One region of the Rhodococcus sp. NPDC047139 genome, then DNA from elsewhere that is predicted to be linked to it. Evidence: riboswitches for the same ligand, from Rfam matches in the RefSeq annotation. Region 1 holds a riboswitch; the other holds the start of a gene.
What was found. A riboswitch is a leader RNA that binds a small molecule or an ion and turns the genes downstream of it on or off. The one in region 1 is predicted to bind glycine.

Region 1 (7,548 bases):
TGCCTTGCGCGAAGTGCGCATCGTCGACCTGCGCGAGGGAACGTTCTACGCGGACCTGGTCTTCGACGGGGGTATGCGGGTGTCGTGCCGCCCCTCCGACGGGGTGGCTGTGGCCTTGCGCGTCGGCGCGCCGGTCCACGTCGAGGAACCGGTGCTCACCGAAGCAGGGCTGGTCATGCCGGACGAACGAGAAGACGAGGTCGAGAAGTTCAAGGAGTTCCTCGATTCCGTCTCGCCCGACGACTTCAAGGCGACGGACGGCTGATGGCCGTCGGCCGGTAGGCGAGCACGTCGTCGGCGAGCGTGTCGGCGCTGGCGAGAGTAGCGTCGAAGGTTGTTTTCCGGTCGGCGTGTTGCAGCCCGGCGCCCGGCATCGGGGCGTACGCTGAGTTGATCCGCCAGGGATGACTCGGGGAGCCTGGAGCGCTCGAGGATCGGATATGGGTCGGGGATCCGCCTGTCGATCGTTTCGAGGCAGAACTGGGCGTGCGAGAGGGAGTCAGTAGTGCGAGATCGGACGAAGGGACAGCCGCCCGGCGTCGATTCCGGCGATCGCTCGACGTCGTCACGGGCCGACGAGACCGACGACATCCAGCCGGGTCTGTTTCCGGACCACTCGGTGCCGGACGAACTCGTCGGCTATCGGGTGCCGATCGCCTGCCAGATCGCGGGGATCAGCTATCGCCAGCTCGATTACTGGGCCCGTACGAATCTCGTGGTTCCGTCGATTCGCAGTGCCGCCGGCTCCGGTAGCCAGCGCCTGTACTCGTTCAAGGACATCCTGGTCCTCAAGATCGTCAAGCGTCTGCTCGACACCGGTGTCTCGCTGCAGAACATCCGCGTCGCGGTCGATCATCTCCGCAGCCGCGGGGTCGGCGACCTCGCGAAGATCACTCTGTTCTCCGATGGCACCACCGTCTACGAATGCACCTCTCCCGAAGAGGTCGTCGATCTGCTGCAGGGCGGCCAGGGCGTCTTCGGTATCGCGGTGAGCGGGGCGATGCGTGAGCTCACCGGCAGTATCGCCGACTTCCCCGCCGAACGTGTCGACGGCGGCGATGTGGAAGAGCGCCCCGAAGACGAACTGGCGTCGCGGCGCCGCGAGCGCATCAACCGCCGTATCGGCTGACGCTCCACCATCGGCCCTTCCGCGACCGCGGCGTTCCACCCCTGCGCCGTGATCTAGACTCGAAGACGCGTCGCCGTCACGCGGGAGAGTTCCGGACACCGATCCGGGCGCCGAAGGAGCAGCACCTCCCCGTCAATCTCTCAGGCAACCAGGACCGCGTGAGCTCCGACGTCTCTGGAAAGCGGCGGGAGCACCCGCCCGCCCACGGGGAAAGGCTCTGGCCGGCCGAATCTCTCAGGCGCTCGCCTCGCGAGCTCACGACAGAGGGGGAGGAACCACTTCGCGCGACCGCGCATGTGGACCTCGCCGACCAGCCCGGGAGCTGCGATGACAGATGCCGTCACCTCGAACTTCGCCGATCGTCATATCGGCCCCGACACCGCCGGTCTGAGCCGGATCCTCGACGTCGTCGGAGTCGATTCCCTCGAAGCGCTCGCCACCGCCGCGGTCCCGGCCGCCATCCTCGACGACCGTGCCGGCAAGGTTCCGACCGGACTCGACGTGCTCGACCCGCCGCTTTCCGAGCACGAGGTGCTCGCCGAACTGAAGGTGCTCGCCTCCCGGAACACCGTGGCGACGTCGATGATCGGCCACGGCTACTACGACACTCTGACGCCGCCGGTACTGCTGCGCAACATCGTCGAGAATCCCGCCTGGTACACCGCCTACACTCCCTACCAGCCGGAGATCAGCCAGGGCCGCCTCGAAGCGTTGCTGAATTTCCAGACCATGGTGGCCGACCTGACGGGCATGGAGATCGCGAACTCGTCGATGCTCGACGAGGCCACTGCAGCCGCCGAGGCGATGACACTGCTCCGGCGCGCTAATCGCAAGTCCAAGAGCCCGCGTCTGGTCGTCGACACCGATCTGTTCGAACAGACCGCAGCAGTGCTGGCGACCCGCGCCGAACCCCTGGGAATCGAGATCGTCACCGCCGACCTCGTGACCGACGGACTGCCCGAGGGTGAGTTCTTCGGCGTCGTCCTGCAGATCCCCGGCGCTTCGGGGCGCGTCGTCGATGCTGCTCCGATCATCGAGGCCGCCCACGAGCGCGGTGCGCTCGTGGCCGTCGGTGCCGACCTATTGGCGATGACTCTCCTCACTCCACCCGGCGAGCAGGGCGCCGATGCCTGCTTCGGCACCACCCAGCGTTTCGGTGTGCCGATGGGCTTCGGCGGACCGCACGCCGGTTATCTCGCCGTCGGCAGCGCCCACACCCGCACCCTGCCCGGTCGTCTCGTAGGTGTGTCGGTGGACGCGGACGGAAACCGCGCCTACCGCCTCGCATTGCAGACCCGCGAGCAGCACATCCGCCGTGAGAAGGCGACCAGCAACATCTGCACCGCCCAGGTGCTCCTCGCCGTGCTCGCGGCGATGTACGCCTCGTATCACGGCGCCGAAGGTCTCACGGCGATCGCACGCCGGGTCGCCGGGTACGCCGGGCGACTCGCAGCGGGATTGCGCGCCGCCGGGGTCGACGTGGTGCACGACGAATTCTTCGACACCGTTCTCGTGCGGGTTCCCGGCCGCGCCGACGACGTCCTTGCCGCGGCACTGGAGGCCGGAATCAATCTGTACCGGGTGGACGAGGACCACGTGTCCGTCTCGTGCGACGAGGCCACGACCGCAGCCCACGTCGACGCGGTGCTCGCCGCCTTCGGCGCCGCACCTGCCGGTCCGGGCGAGCGACTCGCCCTTCCCCCGGACCTTGCCCGCACCAGCGCGTTCCTGCAGCACGAGGCGTTCACCCGCTACCGCACCGAGACCGCGATGATGCGCTATCTGCGGCGACTCTCGGACAAGGACCTGGCGCTGGACCGCACGATGATTCCGCTCGGCTCGTGCACGATGAAGCTCAACGCTGCCACGGAGATGGAAGCGATCACCTGGCCCGAGTTCGCGGGCCTGCACCCCTTCGCGCCTGCGGAGCAGACGGCCGGGATCCGCCGCCTCATCGCGGATCTCGAGGGCTGGCTCGCTGCGGTGACGGGCTACGACGCCGTGAGCCTGCAGCCCAATGCCGGCAGCCAGGGCGAGTACGCGGGACTGCTCGCGATCCGCCACTACCACCTCGACCGGGGTGACACCGAGCGGGACATCTGCCTGATCCCCTCGAGCGCCCACGGCACCAACGCCGCGTCGGCCGTGATGGCCGGGATGCGCGTCGAGGTGGTCGCGTGCCGGCCGAACGGCGACGTCGATCTCGACGATCTGCGCGCGAAGATCGCCGACCACGGAGCGCGTCTGGCCGCGATCATGATCACCTATCCGTCGACGCACGGCGTGTACGAGCACGACATCGCCGACATCTGCGGCGCCGTGCACGACGCCGGTGGTCAGGTGTACATCGACGGTGCCAACCTGAACGCCCTCGTGGGCCTGGCGCGGCCGGGCAAGTTCGGTGGCGACGTCAGCCACCTGAACCTGCACAAGACCTTCTGCATCCCGCACGGCGGCGGAGGACCGGGCGTGGGGCCGATCGGGGTTCGTTCGCATCTGGCGCCGTACCTGCCGGGTCATCCCGCGGAGCCGGGGCTCGGGGGAGCGGGTCCGGTCTCGGCGGCGCCCTACGGATCGGCGTCGATCCTCCCGATCACTTGGGCGTACATCAAGTTGATGGGTGCCGAAGGGCTGCGTCGTGCGTCGTTGACGGCGATCGCCTCGGCCAACTACATCGCGCGTCGTCTCGACGAGTACTTCCCGGTGCTGTACACGGGGGAGACCGGCATGGTGGCGCACGAGTGCATCCTCGATCTGCGTCCGCTGACGAAGGCGACGGGCGTGACCGTCGACGATGTCGCGAAGCGCTTGGCCGACTACGGCTTCCATGCACCGACGATGAGTTTCCCGGTGGCCGGCACCCTCATGGTCGAGCCCACCGAGAGCGAGGACATCGCAGAACTCGACGCGTTCATCGATGCGATGATCTCGATTCGCGGTGAGATCGATCGGGTCGGGGCAGGGGAGTGGCCGGTGGACGACAACCCGCTGCGTGGTGCGCCGCACACCGCAGAATGCCTGGTGGGTGAGTGGGCTCATCCGTATTCGCGGGAGGTCGCCGTGTTCCCGATGGGGAAGGACCGGGCCAAGGTGTGGCCTGCGGTGCGGCGCATCGACGGTGCGCACGGCGATCGGAATCTGGTGTGCTCGTGCCCGCCGCTGGAGGCGTACAGCCGCTGACACCCGAGAAGGCCGACGGAGTCTCCGTCGGCCTTCTTCGTCGCCAATGTTACTCCGGTTCAGACGGAAACAAGAGAAAAACAGAAACCACCACACTTCGCATAGCTACCTCACCCGCCTCCAAGAAGGCCGATCAGGCTGTGGCGGTCAGCTCCAGGATCGACACTTCCGGGGGCGTGCCCACCCGCACGGGAGGCCCCCACGCGCCGGTGCCCTGCGAGGTGTAGATCTGTGTGTCGTCGAAGCGCTCGAGGCCGGTTACGGTGGGATTGGCCAGCGCGACGAACGGTCGCAGAGGCCACATCTGGCCGCCGTGGGTGTGTCCGGACAGCTGGAGGTCGACCCCGAGTTCGCGCGCTTCGTCGAGGTGGCGGGGCTGATGTGCGGCGAGAACGACAGGGGTACCGGCCGGGATGCCGTCGAGGGCGGCGGGCATGTCGGGCTGATGGGGCTCGGTGGCCGTGTAGTCGTGGACGCCGGCGAGGGCGAGGACGTCACCGTCACGTTCCAGAAGGACGTGTTCGTTGCGTAGCGCGCGTACACCGAGGGTCTCCCAGTGATCGAGCCACGACTCCGCGTCGTCGGAGTAGTACTCGTGGTTGCCGCTGACCCCGTACACCCCCAGCGGCGCCTGCAGCTGCCGCAGGGGCTCGAGGTCCGCTCCGACGAGGTCGACGGTGCCGTCGGCGAGGTCACCACCGAGCACGACGAGATCGGGCTGCTGTTCGGCGACGAGATCGACGACCCGCTGCACGAAGTCGGCGCCGCGGGCGGGGCCGACGTGCAGATCGGTGATCAGAGCGACACGGGCGCCCTCGAAGCCGTCGGGCAGATCCTGCAGGGCGACGGGGACGGTGACGATCTGCGGTCGGTCGGCTTCGACCGTTCCGTATCCGACGGCGGCCACGGCGGCCACGACGAGCACAGCAGTCGCGATGCGCAGACCTCGCCGGGGCGTCGCTATGCCGACCGTGGCGGGATCGGAGCCCGCACGCCCGCGTCGTCGGGTGATACGTCGGATCAGCAGGCCCACTCCGATGACGAGGAGCCCGAGAGCGAGGTACAGCACCACCGCGAGCCAGGTCCAGCCGAGGAAGCCGATGGGACGTGCCCAGGCCGGGTCGAGCACGGTCCCGACCTCGGCGGCGCCGAGGGTGAGCACGAACGTGACGACGAGGGCGCTGTCGGCGGCGAGGGCGGCCGGACGGGACAGGCCGGGCGCACGGACGAGTCGTCGATGCAGCAGGTAGGTGACGAGGGCAAGGAAGACCCCCATGACGATCAGTCGGACCACGGTCAGGAAGCCAGCTTTCGGAGGAGTTGGGAGAGTTCGGGGGCGTCGGACGGATCGATGGTGGTGACGCTGCCGTCGGTGAGTTCGGCGGCGCGCTCGAGGGTGGTGGTGTCGGTTACGTCGTTTCCGAGGACCACGACGTCGATGTGCACCGGGGTCTCGGGGGAGGACACTTCCTCGATCGTCGCGAGGAACTCTGCTGCGGCCGAGTCGTCGGGGTCGTCGCTTCCGATCACCGCGAGCACGGAGTTGGGTCGGGTCGGGTCGTAGTTGTCCACGGCGTCGCGGTAGGCGGCGGTGAGGGTGGCGTAGACGGGTTCGTCCTCGGTGAGGTCGATGTCGTCGAGGATGGTGGACAGCGCTGCACGTTTGGAGTCGGTGAGCCCGTCGCGGATGACAGCGACTCGATGCCCGGAGGGGGTGTCGTCGAAGACGTACATGCCCATCACGGAGTTGATGGATGCTCGCCGCATGGCCTCGCGCACGGCGTCGGCGGTGGCGCTCAACCGGGTACCGTCGCCGACTGCGGTGGCCATGGAGGTCGAGGTGTCGACGACCATGGTGATCTTGCGGGGGGTGACGGGGGCGAGGCGCAGCGCCGCGAGGACATCGTCGACTGTCGGATCGGCGGGGGCGAGGACGGTGGCGACGCGGGGAAGCGGCAGTTCTCCGGCGGGCTGCGGGACGGTGTCGGCGGTTCGGAAGCCGTGTGCGGTGAGGATGTCCGTCTGTTCGGGGCGCCGTGCGTAGTCGGTGAATTCGGCGGCGGCGCGGGCGAGGGTCTCGTCGACCCAGGGTGCGTCGATGGTGGCGGCGGGGAAGTCTGCGACGGGTGCGGCGCCGATGGGAAGGTGCCCGGTGAGGCCGCGGACCTGCCCATCGGTGAGGGCGTGGAGCAGTTGCTGCTCGACGACGGGCACGGCGTGGACCGGGGAATCGGTATCGGGGCGGGCGCCGAGCGCTGTGAGGGTGTCGCCGGTGGTGCCGATCGCTCCGAGAGTGTCGGCGCCGAGCGCGAGGGTACTCACGGCGGTGATCGCGGTGGGGGTGGCGGCCTGCTCGAGGGTGACGGGTCCGGTGCCGCTGCCGGTGACGCCGGCGGCGACCGCCTCGAGGGCGAGGGTGGTGGCGTGGGTGTCGGTGCCGGTGGGCAGCGCCAGTCCGAGGGTGCCCCAGACGTCGAGTCCGATGTCGCGCATGGCGGCGGGGTCGTTCTGGAGCCGGGGGAGGTCCTGCCAGCGGACGGTGGCGGCGGTGAGGGCGCGACCGAGGTCGGTGGGCACAGCGAGCACGATCGGGGAGGTGGCGAGGGAGCGGGGCTCGCCGTCGAGTGCGTCGGGGGCGCGGGCGGTGGTGCGGGTGTCGAGGGGGGCCCACAGGGCGGGTTCGGGGGACAGTCCGGTGTCCCAGGAGCCGGCGGCGAGGGCGGTGGCGGCTGCTGTGCTGTCGACGGCGGTGATCTCGGCGGTGATGCAGTGGTCGCGGATGACGCGGGGGGTCTCGGCTGTCCACTGTTCGGCGAGTTCGGTGAGGGCGGGGGCGATGAGGGGGTCGGCGGCGACGTGCAGGACGGCGTCGCCTTCGACGCAGGTTTCGGCGGCGGCGGTGGCCTGGCTGTCGATGTTCTCCCGCACACGGAACCAGCCGAGGACGGCGAGGAAGAGGAGTACTGCGCTGACGGCGATCACGATGACGCTTGTGCTGATCTTTCGTCGTCCGTTGCCGCGATGTCGCCCGCCCACGTCGTGTCCTGCCTCGTTTCGTTCGTCGATCCGATGGTCGAGTCTAGTGAGGGCCGGGGTGGGCTCCTTTCCGGCTGTGGGGTAGGAGACGGGAAGGGCCCCGATCCGGTGTGGATCGGGGCCCTTTCGTCGGTGCGGGTCAGGCGTACTTGGCCTTGTACTCGCGGCGACGGCGGTGCAGGATCGGCTCGGTGTAGCCGCTG
Region 2 (7,548 bases), on a different contig from region 1:
TCTTCGCCGCGATCAAGGCCGGCAAACCCACGCCGGAACTGCTTGCCTATCAGTACCTGCAGACTCTGCCTCAGATGGCGCAGGGCGATGCCAACAAGATGTGGGTGGTGCCGAGCGATTTCGGTAAGGCGCTCGAGGGATTCGCGCGAAACCTCGGTTCGCCCGGAGAAGACGGCGTCTTCCGATTCGAGCCGACTCCTGTCGACGAGGAGTTGCAGCGGCCCGAGGACGACAGCGCCGAGGTCGAGGACTGGTTCACGACCAAGCGCGACCCGGAAGTCGCGCAGGCCGTCGCCGAAGCCGAAGCCGTGGCCCGCAAGCCGGTCGATCCGGCAGTCCGGACCGGTCTCACTCCGGAGAAGCCCGGTGGGGAAGAGCAGTCGGCCCTGCCCACCCCGCCGCCGGCACAACGCTGGATTGCGAACGAGGCATCCGAGGAGACGGTCGAACCGCCGCAGTCGCAGCAGTAACAGGAGACGTTCGAGAGGCGTGCCCGAGCGGCACGCCTCTCTTCGTCACCGTCGGGCGAACATCGGCAGTGCCATCGCCACGATGATCAGCCCGGCGCCGGCTGCGGCAAGCAGCGTCACGGACTCCCCGAAGGCCATCATCCCGATCAGGAGCGCGACCACGACTTCGAGGTAGGACAGCCCGGACAACTCCGCCGCACGGAGGTGCTTTCCGGCCACCACGAGCAGACCCAGCGCAAAAAGGCCGCAGACGACGAAGAAACCTCCGGCCCAGATCCAATGGCCCGCAGTCATACCCGACATGTCCGGCCTGGTCGCAAGCACCATTGCGCCTGCCGCGACGGCACCGAACACGAAGTTCCAGAAGCACCGGGCGTCGGAGGACATGTCGGTGCGATATCGGTAGCACAGCAGCGCGGCGCCGTAGAAGATCCCCGAGGCCACGCCGAGTACGGTGCCCAGCGTCTCGTGCTCACCGCCGGCGCGGTTGTCGCCGACGAACCCGGCAGCGAGAAGCATTCCGGTGAAGGCTGTTCCGATGGACAGGGCGTCGAGGCGACGGATCGACTCTTTCAGGAGGATCCGGGCGAGAACGGTAGCGACGACCGGTCCGAGATAATGGAGCACCACCGCCCGTGAGAGGTCGGTCAGGACGGTCGCGGACAGATAGGTTGCCAGGGACAGGCCGAGGAGAACGCCTCCACCCACGACGGACCAGGACAGACGGGTTCGGCGCAAGTGTCCGAGACGCCGGGACAGTGCGATCAACACGAGCATGCCGGCGGCCCCGACGACCATGCGCCCGAGTGTGAGTGCCTCGCCGAGTACAGCACCGTCGGGTGTGGCCTTGCGGCCGAACAGTCCTGCGGCGCCCATCGCTGTCGCCGACAATACGATCGCGACGATTCCGAGCTGACGGCTGGTGGGCGCAGGAGGATCGGGGAGAACCGGGCCGCCCGGCGGCGCGGTCCGGGAGCTGGTGGGGCGCAGCAGCGCCGAATGCGAACTCACGACGCGCGACGGCGCGCCCAGGGAAACGGTCACACGTCTTCCTCAGGACAGGGTGCACGAAGTGAGCACCAGCGGGTGTTGTCGTTCCCCGCTCTGTCATCGGACCTGAGAGCTTTCGCGGACGTGATCCGCTTACACCTTCGGTGAACCCGGAAGAGTTGCTTTCCAGAGGAGCCTCGCCGTGGCGGTCTTGGGGGCCTGAGAGATTCCCGGGGAGGTTGCTCCTTCGGCGCCCGCTGTGTGCGGGACTCTCCCGCCGCGGTTCGGTGGCTGTTCAGTTGTTGCGACAAAGTATGCCATGGTCCTTCGTAAGTCTGCGCGGTAGCGATCTGCATCGGCGCAAGCCGTTCACGGCGGTGTTCGGCGCACGACCGGAGCGAGGCGCTCGCTCTGGGGCGGAGCGACCCGGTGCGCCGATAGCGTGATCGACATGACCATCGTTCCGAGATCATGGATGCAGTTGCGATTCGCCGCGGGCACGTACCGATTTCGGGAAAGTCTGTTCGGCCTGCCTGCCCTCATCGTCCTTGCGGGAGCCGTAGTCGCAGAGGTGAGCGGCTACATCGACCGGACGGTCGGTCCCTTCTCGTGGGGACTGAAGATGAACAGCAACGCGGCGGTCTGGCTGCTGAGCACCGTGGCGGGTGCCACGATCACCACTGCCGGCGTCGTATTCTCGCTGACGGTCGTGAGCTTGCAGTTGGCCAGTAGTCAGTTCTCGCCGCGTGTGATGCGGTCCTTCATCCGAGATCGGGTCAGCCAGACGGTGATCGGGATGCTGGTGGCGACCTTCGTCTACTGCGTACTCACGCTACGGCACATCGGTGCGGACGAAGCCGCACCTGCCCCGACGATCTCGACCACCCTCGCAGTGGCCCTCGCGGTGGCGACCGTGGTGCTCATCATCGCCTATCTCAATCGGCTTGCCCACGGATTGCAGGTCGGTGAGGTCGTGCGAAGTATCGCGTCGGAAGCCGAGATGGTCATATCGAGTGCGGGCAGGAGTGCGCATCGCGAGATCCGCGCCGAGGGGGTACCGGAGCCGGATTTCGATGAAGGAACGACGGTGTACGCTCCGCGCGACGGCTGGGTGACGCAGGCGCCGGCGGAACTCGTGCTGGCCGTGGTACCTGCGGGGACGGTGGTGCGACTGGAGACACGGCCCGGCGCATACATCCACCGCGGAGAGCCGCTGCTGCGGGTTCATCCGACACCGGATCGGGCTGCGACGCTACGGCTACTCGAGTCGGCGGTGGAGATCTCCGATGCCCGCACCATGCAAGAGGACGTGGATTTCGCGCTGCGGCAACTGGTCGACATCGCGCTGCGCGCGCTGAGTCAGGCGATCAACGACCCGACGACCGCGACCGAAGTGGTTCTGCGGCTCGGCAGTCTGCTGCGTACGTTGCTGATCACCGACAGTCCTGCGCCGGTGATCGCGGGGCCGGAGAACCGGATTCTGCTGCGCCCGTGGATCCTGTCTCCCGAGGAATACATCGACCACGCCTTCGAGCAGATCCGTCAGGCAGGTTCCGCGCAGCTGCATGTCGCCACGGCGCTCGCCCGGGTGCTGCGCATGCTCCTGGACTACGTCTCGGAGCACGACCGCACCGAATACGTACCTGCCTTGCAGTACCAGTTGCGTCTGCTCGTCGACGCGGTGGTCGATCGGCCGGAGTTCCATCCGGAGGACGTGGAGCGCTTCCGCGCGGTCGCCGAGTCGGCGACGGATCCCGCCGAACATCGACTGTCGTGACCCGCCGTGTAGGACCGGTGACCGGCGGCTACCCGTTCTGCACGGGAAGCCGTCCGTCGAAGGGAAGAAACCGTGGCGACGAATTTCTCCGTAGGGGACCACGTCCGATGGAACTCGGAGGCCGGATATGTCGAGGGTGTGATCATCGAGAAGCACACCGAGGATGTGGAGTTCGAGGGACGCATGCGTCGTTGCAGTGAGCACGATCCGCAGTACGAGATCCGGAGCGACAAGACCGACCACGTCGCCATGCACAAGGGTGGTGCACTGAAGAAGATCTGACTGCGGCAGTTCGTCAGGTGATCAGTGCCCGACCGACGCCGCAGACCGCAACCGCCCACAGGACCGAGGCGGATGTACCGATGATAGGTCAAGCTTGGTGGCTTGATATCAGAAAATCAAGCCTCCAGGCTGGACCTCGAGGTGGGCAGCGCCTCACCCGCGGCATCGAGCGCGGAACCGGCAGGTGGGGGAAGTCGCGCCTCGAGCAACAGGCCTGCCGCGCCGAGAGCCATGCACACTCCCGTGATCACCATCAGCCGCGGATCCGTCCGGCCGGTCAGTGCGTCGCCGAGCAGCACGACCGCCACGGTGCCGGGCAGGATGCCGACCACCGTGGCGAGCGTATAGGGCACCAGTCGTACCGCAGAGACGGCACAGCAACAGTTCACGACGAAGAACGGGGCGGCTGCGATCAGCCGCAGCGAGCCCACTGCGAGCCACCCGCGTCGGGCCAGGCGCAGATCGATCGCCCGCGCCGCCGGGTGTGTGAGCCGTGCCTGGACGGCCTTGCGTCCGACAGCCCGTACGAGCAGGAAGGCGAGGACCGCGCTGACCGTGGTGGCGGCGATGGTCACCCCGATGCCGACGGCGCTGCCGAACAACACGCCGGCGCTGAGTGTGAAGACGGTTCGTGGCACCGGCATGATCGTCACCAATGCGTGAACGGTGAAGAAGATCAGGGGCAGTGTGGGGCCGTCCACCGATTCGGACCATTCGCGGATCTGGGCGATCGACGGGTGCGGCATCACCAGAGCTGCAACGACAAGTGCCGCCAGTAGACCCAGTGTGCCGAGCACTCTGCGGTCTGCGGCAAGCCTCGTCACGGGCGTTCACACTACCGCTCGGCCGCATTCGCTTCCCCCGAGCGGCCTCCGGGCGTGGACACGATACCGTTCCTGTGGACGGCTTCGTTATCGATCGCTAGAAAAACTGTGGTGATCCCCACAACGGCCGTGCGGTGTGGGGGGCTAGCATCACAGCCACGGCAACCTAACCTTTCCGTGGTTGTCCACCTCCGGCCGACAACGCCGTCCGTACAAAGTCTGCAAACCCGCAGTAGGAGGAATCGCCCGTGTCATTAGCTGCAGAAGCCGAGGATGCCGCGCGCGCATATGCGCAGTGGCAGGACGCGGTGGCGGGGGTGCTGGCCAAGTCCCGACGCGTCGACCCGGCCGAACTCGGACCCGAGCCGCAGCGTCTGCTCGAGACCACCACCTACGACGACGTCACCGTCGCGCCGCTGTACAGCAGCCGCGAGGAGCGCGACGAAGCGCCGCTGCCCGGCGAGTTCCCGTTCGTCCGCGGCGGATCGTCCACGCGTGACGTCAACAGCGGCTGGCGCGTCGACGCCCGGTTCACCGGCACCGACGCAGCCTCGGTCAACGAGCGGATCCTCGACGCCCTGAACAACGGCGTCAGCTCGGTGTGGCTCGAGACCGGTGCCGGCGCCGTACCGGTGGATGCTCTCGACACCGCCCTCAACGGAGTCCTCCTCGACCTCGCGCCCGTGCGCCTCGATGCCGGTGCCGACGCGATCGCAGCGGCCACCGCCGTGTACGCCGTGCTCGACTCCCGTACCGACATCGAGGATCGCGCCGCAGTGCACATCTCCCTCGGTGCCGCACCGCTGACGAGCGCGTTCTCCGGTCGCAGCGACATCACCGTCGCCGAGGCCGTCGAGCTGGCCCGGGCCGCCGCCGACCGCGCCGAGGCAGTCCGCGCCCTCACCGTGGACGGCACCGCTTTCCACAACGCGGGTTCGTCCGACGCCGAGGAGCTCGGTGCGGCGATCGCCGCCGGACTCGACTACGTGCGTGAACTCGTCGCTGCCGGGATGCCGGTCGCCGCAGCGCTCGGACAGCTCGAGTTCCGTCTCGCCGCGACCGACGACCAGTTCCAGACCATCGCCAAGTTCCGGGCCGGACGTCAGGTGTGGGCGCGTGTCGCCCAGGTCGCCGGCGCTGCCGAAGCCGGCAACGCCCCGCAGCACGCGGTGACCTCGGCCGCGATGATGTCCCAGCGTGACCCGTGGGTGAACATGCTCCGCACCACTCTCGCTGCCTTCGGAGCAGGCGTCGGCGGCGCCGACGCCGTAACGGTCCTGCCGTTCGACGCTGCTCTGCCGGCCGGAGCGCTCGAGGTCTCCGAGGCGTTCTCCGCCCGCATCGCCCGCAACACCCAGCTGCTGCTGCTCGAGGAGTCCAACCTCGGTCGCGTGCTCGACCCCGCTGCGGGCTCGTGGTACGTCGAGGAACTGACCGCGCAGATCGCCGAGAAGGCGTGGAGCTTCTTCCAGCAGATCGAGGCAGCCGGTGGATACCGCGCCGCCCTCGATGCCGGGCTGATCGCCGAGCGTGTCGCCGCGACCCGGGCACGCCGTGAGTCCGACGTCGCCCACCGCAAGTTCTCGGTGACCGGTGTCAACGAGTTCCCGAATCTGGCCGAGAAGCCGCTGCCCGTCGGTGCTGCCGAGGCCGGTGCGTTCGCAGCCCGTTACGCCGCGCCGTTCGAAGCGCTGCGCGACCGGTCGGACATCCATCTGGCATCGCACGGTGTGCGGCCGCGGGTGCTGCTCGCCCCGCTCGGCCCGATCGCCGAACACAACGTGCGCGCGACCTTCGCTGCGAACCTGCTCGCCGCCGGCGGCATCGAAGCGATCAACCCCGGACCGCTCGATCTCGACGCCGACCTGTCGTCGCTGGTGAACGAGACCGGCACGTCGGTCGCCGTGTTGTGTGGTACCGATGCTCGCTACGGCGAGCAGGCCGCTACCGCTACCGCTGCGTTGCGTGCGGCGGGTATCGCGACGGTGCTGCTCGCCGGCCCCGAGAAGGCCGTGGGAGATGTGCAGGGCGACGATCGTCCGGACGGATTCCTCACCGCGCGCATCGACGCCGTCGCCGCCCTCACCGACCTGCTGAACACTCTGGGAGCGTAAGTGAGCATCGAACACGAAATCGGCAGCTTCGCCGACGTCCCGCTGACGGACCCGACCGAGCCGGGACCCGCCGCTCCCACCGCGGAGCAGGCCGCCGCGCTCGTCGAGTCCGTCGCTGAGGCGAACAACTACACCACCGAAGACGTCGTGTGGTCGACGCCCGAGGGCATCGACGTCAAGCCGGTCTACACCAAGGCCGACCGCGACGCCGTCGTCGCCGACGGATACCCGCTCGACAGCTACCCGGGTCTGGCGCCGTTCGTGCGCGGACCGTACCCGACGATGTATGTGAACCAGCCGTGGACCATCCGCCAGTACGCGGGCTTCTCCACCGCCGCCGAGTCCAACGCCTTCTACCGGCGTAACCTCGCTGCCGGGCAGAAGGGCCTGTCGGTCGCCTTCGACCTGGCAACGCACCGCGGCTACGACTCCGATCACCCGCGGGTGCAGGGCGACGTCGGTATGGCAGGTGTCGCGATCGATTCGATCCTCGACATGCGGCAGCTCTTCGACGGCATCGATCTGTCGCAGGTGTCGGTGTCGATGACCATGAACGGTGCGGTGCTGCCGATCCTGGCGCTGTACGTCGTGGCGGCGGAGGAACAGGGCGTCAAGCCCGAGCAGCTGGCCGGAACCATTCAGAACGACATTCTGAAGGAGTTCATGGTCCGCAACACCTACATCTACCCGCCGAAGCCGTCGATGCGGATCATCTCCGACATCTTCGCGTACACCTCGGCGAAGATGCCGCGGTTCAACTCGATCTCGATCTCCGGCTACCACATCCAGGAAGCCGGAGCCACGGCCGACCTCGAGCTCGCCTACACCTTGGCGGACGGCATGGAGTACATCCGCGCCGGTCTCGACGCGGGGATGGACGTCGACAAGTTCGCGCCGCGACTGTCGTTCTTCTGGGCGATCGGCATGAACTTCTTCATGGAGGTCGCCAAGCTCCGCGCAGGCCGGTTGCTGTGGAGTGAGCTCGTCGCGAAGTTCGGTGCGAAGAACCCGAAGTCGCTGTCGCTGCGCACCCACTCGCAGACCTCCGGTTGGTCGCTCACCGCGCAGGACGTGTTCAACAACGTCGCGCG

Region 2: it holds a riboswitch for glycine, as region 1 does, so the genes downstream of both, ABZ789_RS18950 (DMT family transporter) here and gcvP (aminomethyl-transferring glycine dehydrogenase) in region 1, are expected to answer to the same signal.

What each region holds. Positions count from the first base shown of each region.
Region 1 is NZ_JBEYUH010000024.1:18,595-26,142, reverse strand. Features, by position in the region: gene ABZ789_RS21455 (bifunctional nuclease family protein) at 1-265, shown strand, start outside; gene ABZ789_RS21450 (MerR family transcriptional regulator) at 506-1,129, shown strand; glycine riboswitch at 1,201-1,296, shown strand; gene gcvP (aminomethyl-transferring glycine dehydrogenase) at 1,457-4,309, shown strand; gene ABZ789_RS21440 (metallophosphoesterase) at 4,443-5,603, opposite strand; gene ABZ789_RS21435 (substrate-binding domain-containing protein) at 5,606-7,291, opposite strand; gene ABZ789_RS21430 (malate synthase G) at 7,485-7,548, opposite strand, start outside.
Region 2 is NZ_JBEYUH010000017.1:9,615-17,162, reverse strand. Features, by position in the region: gene ABZ789_RS18955 (SPFH domain-containing protein) at 1-470, shown strand, start outside; gene ABZ789_RS18950 (DMT family transporter) at 516-1,514, opposite strand; glycine riboswitch at 1,657-1,747, opposite strand; gene ABZ789_RS18945 (DUF2254 domain-containing protein) at 1,912-3,237, shown strand; gene ABZ789_RS18940 (DUF2945 domain-containing protein) at 3,310-3,519, shown strand; gene ABZ789_RS18935 (TVP38/TMEM64 family protein) at 3,636-4,316, opposite strand; gene mutA (methylmalonyl-CoA mutase small subunit) at 4,592-6,457, shown strand; gene scpA (methylmalonyl-CoA mutase) at 6,458-7,548, shown strand, end outside.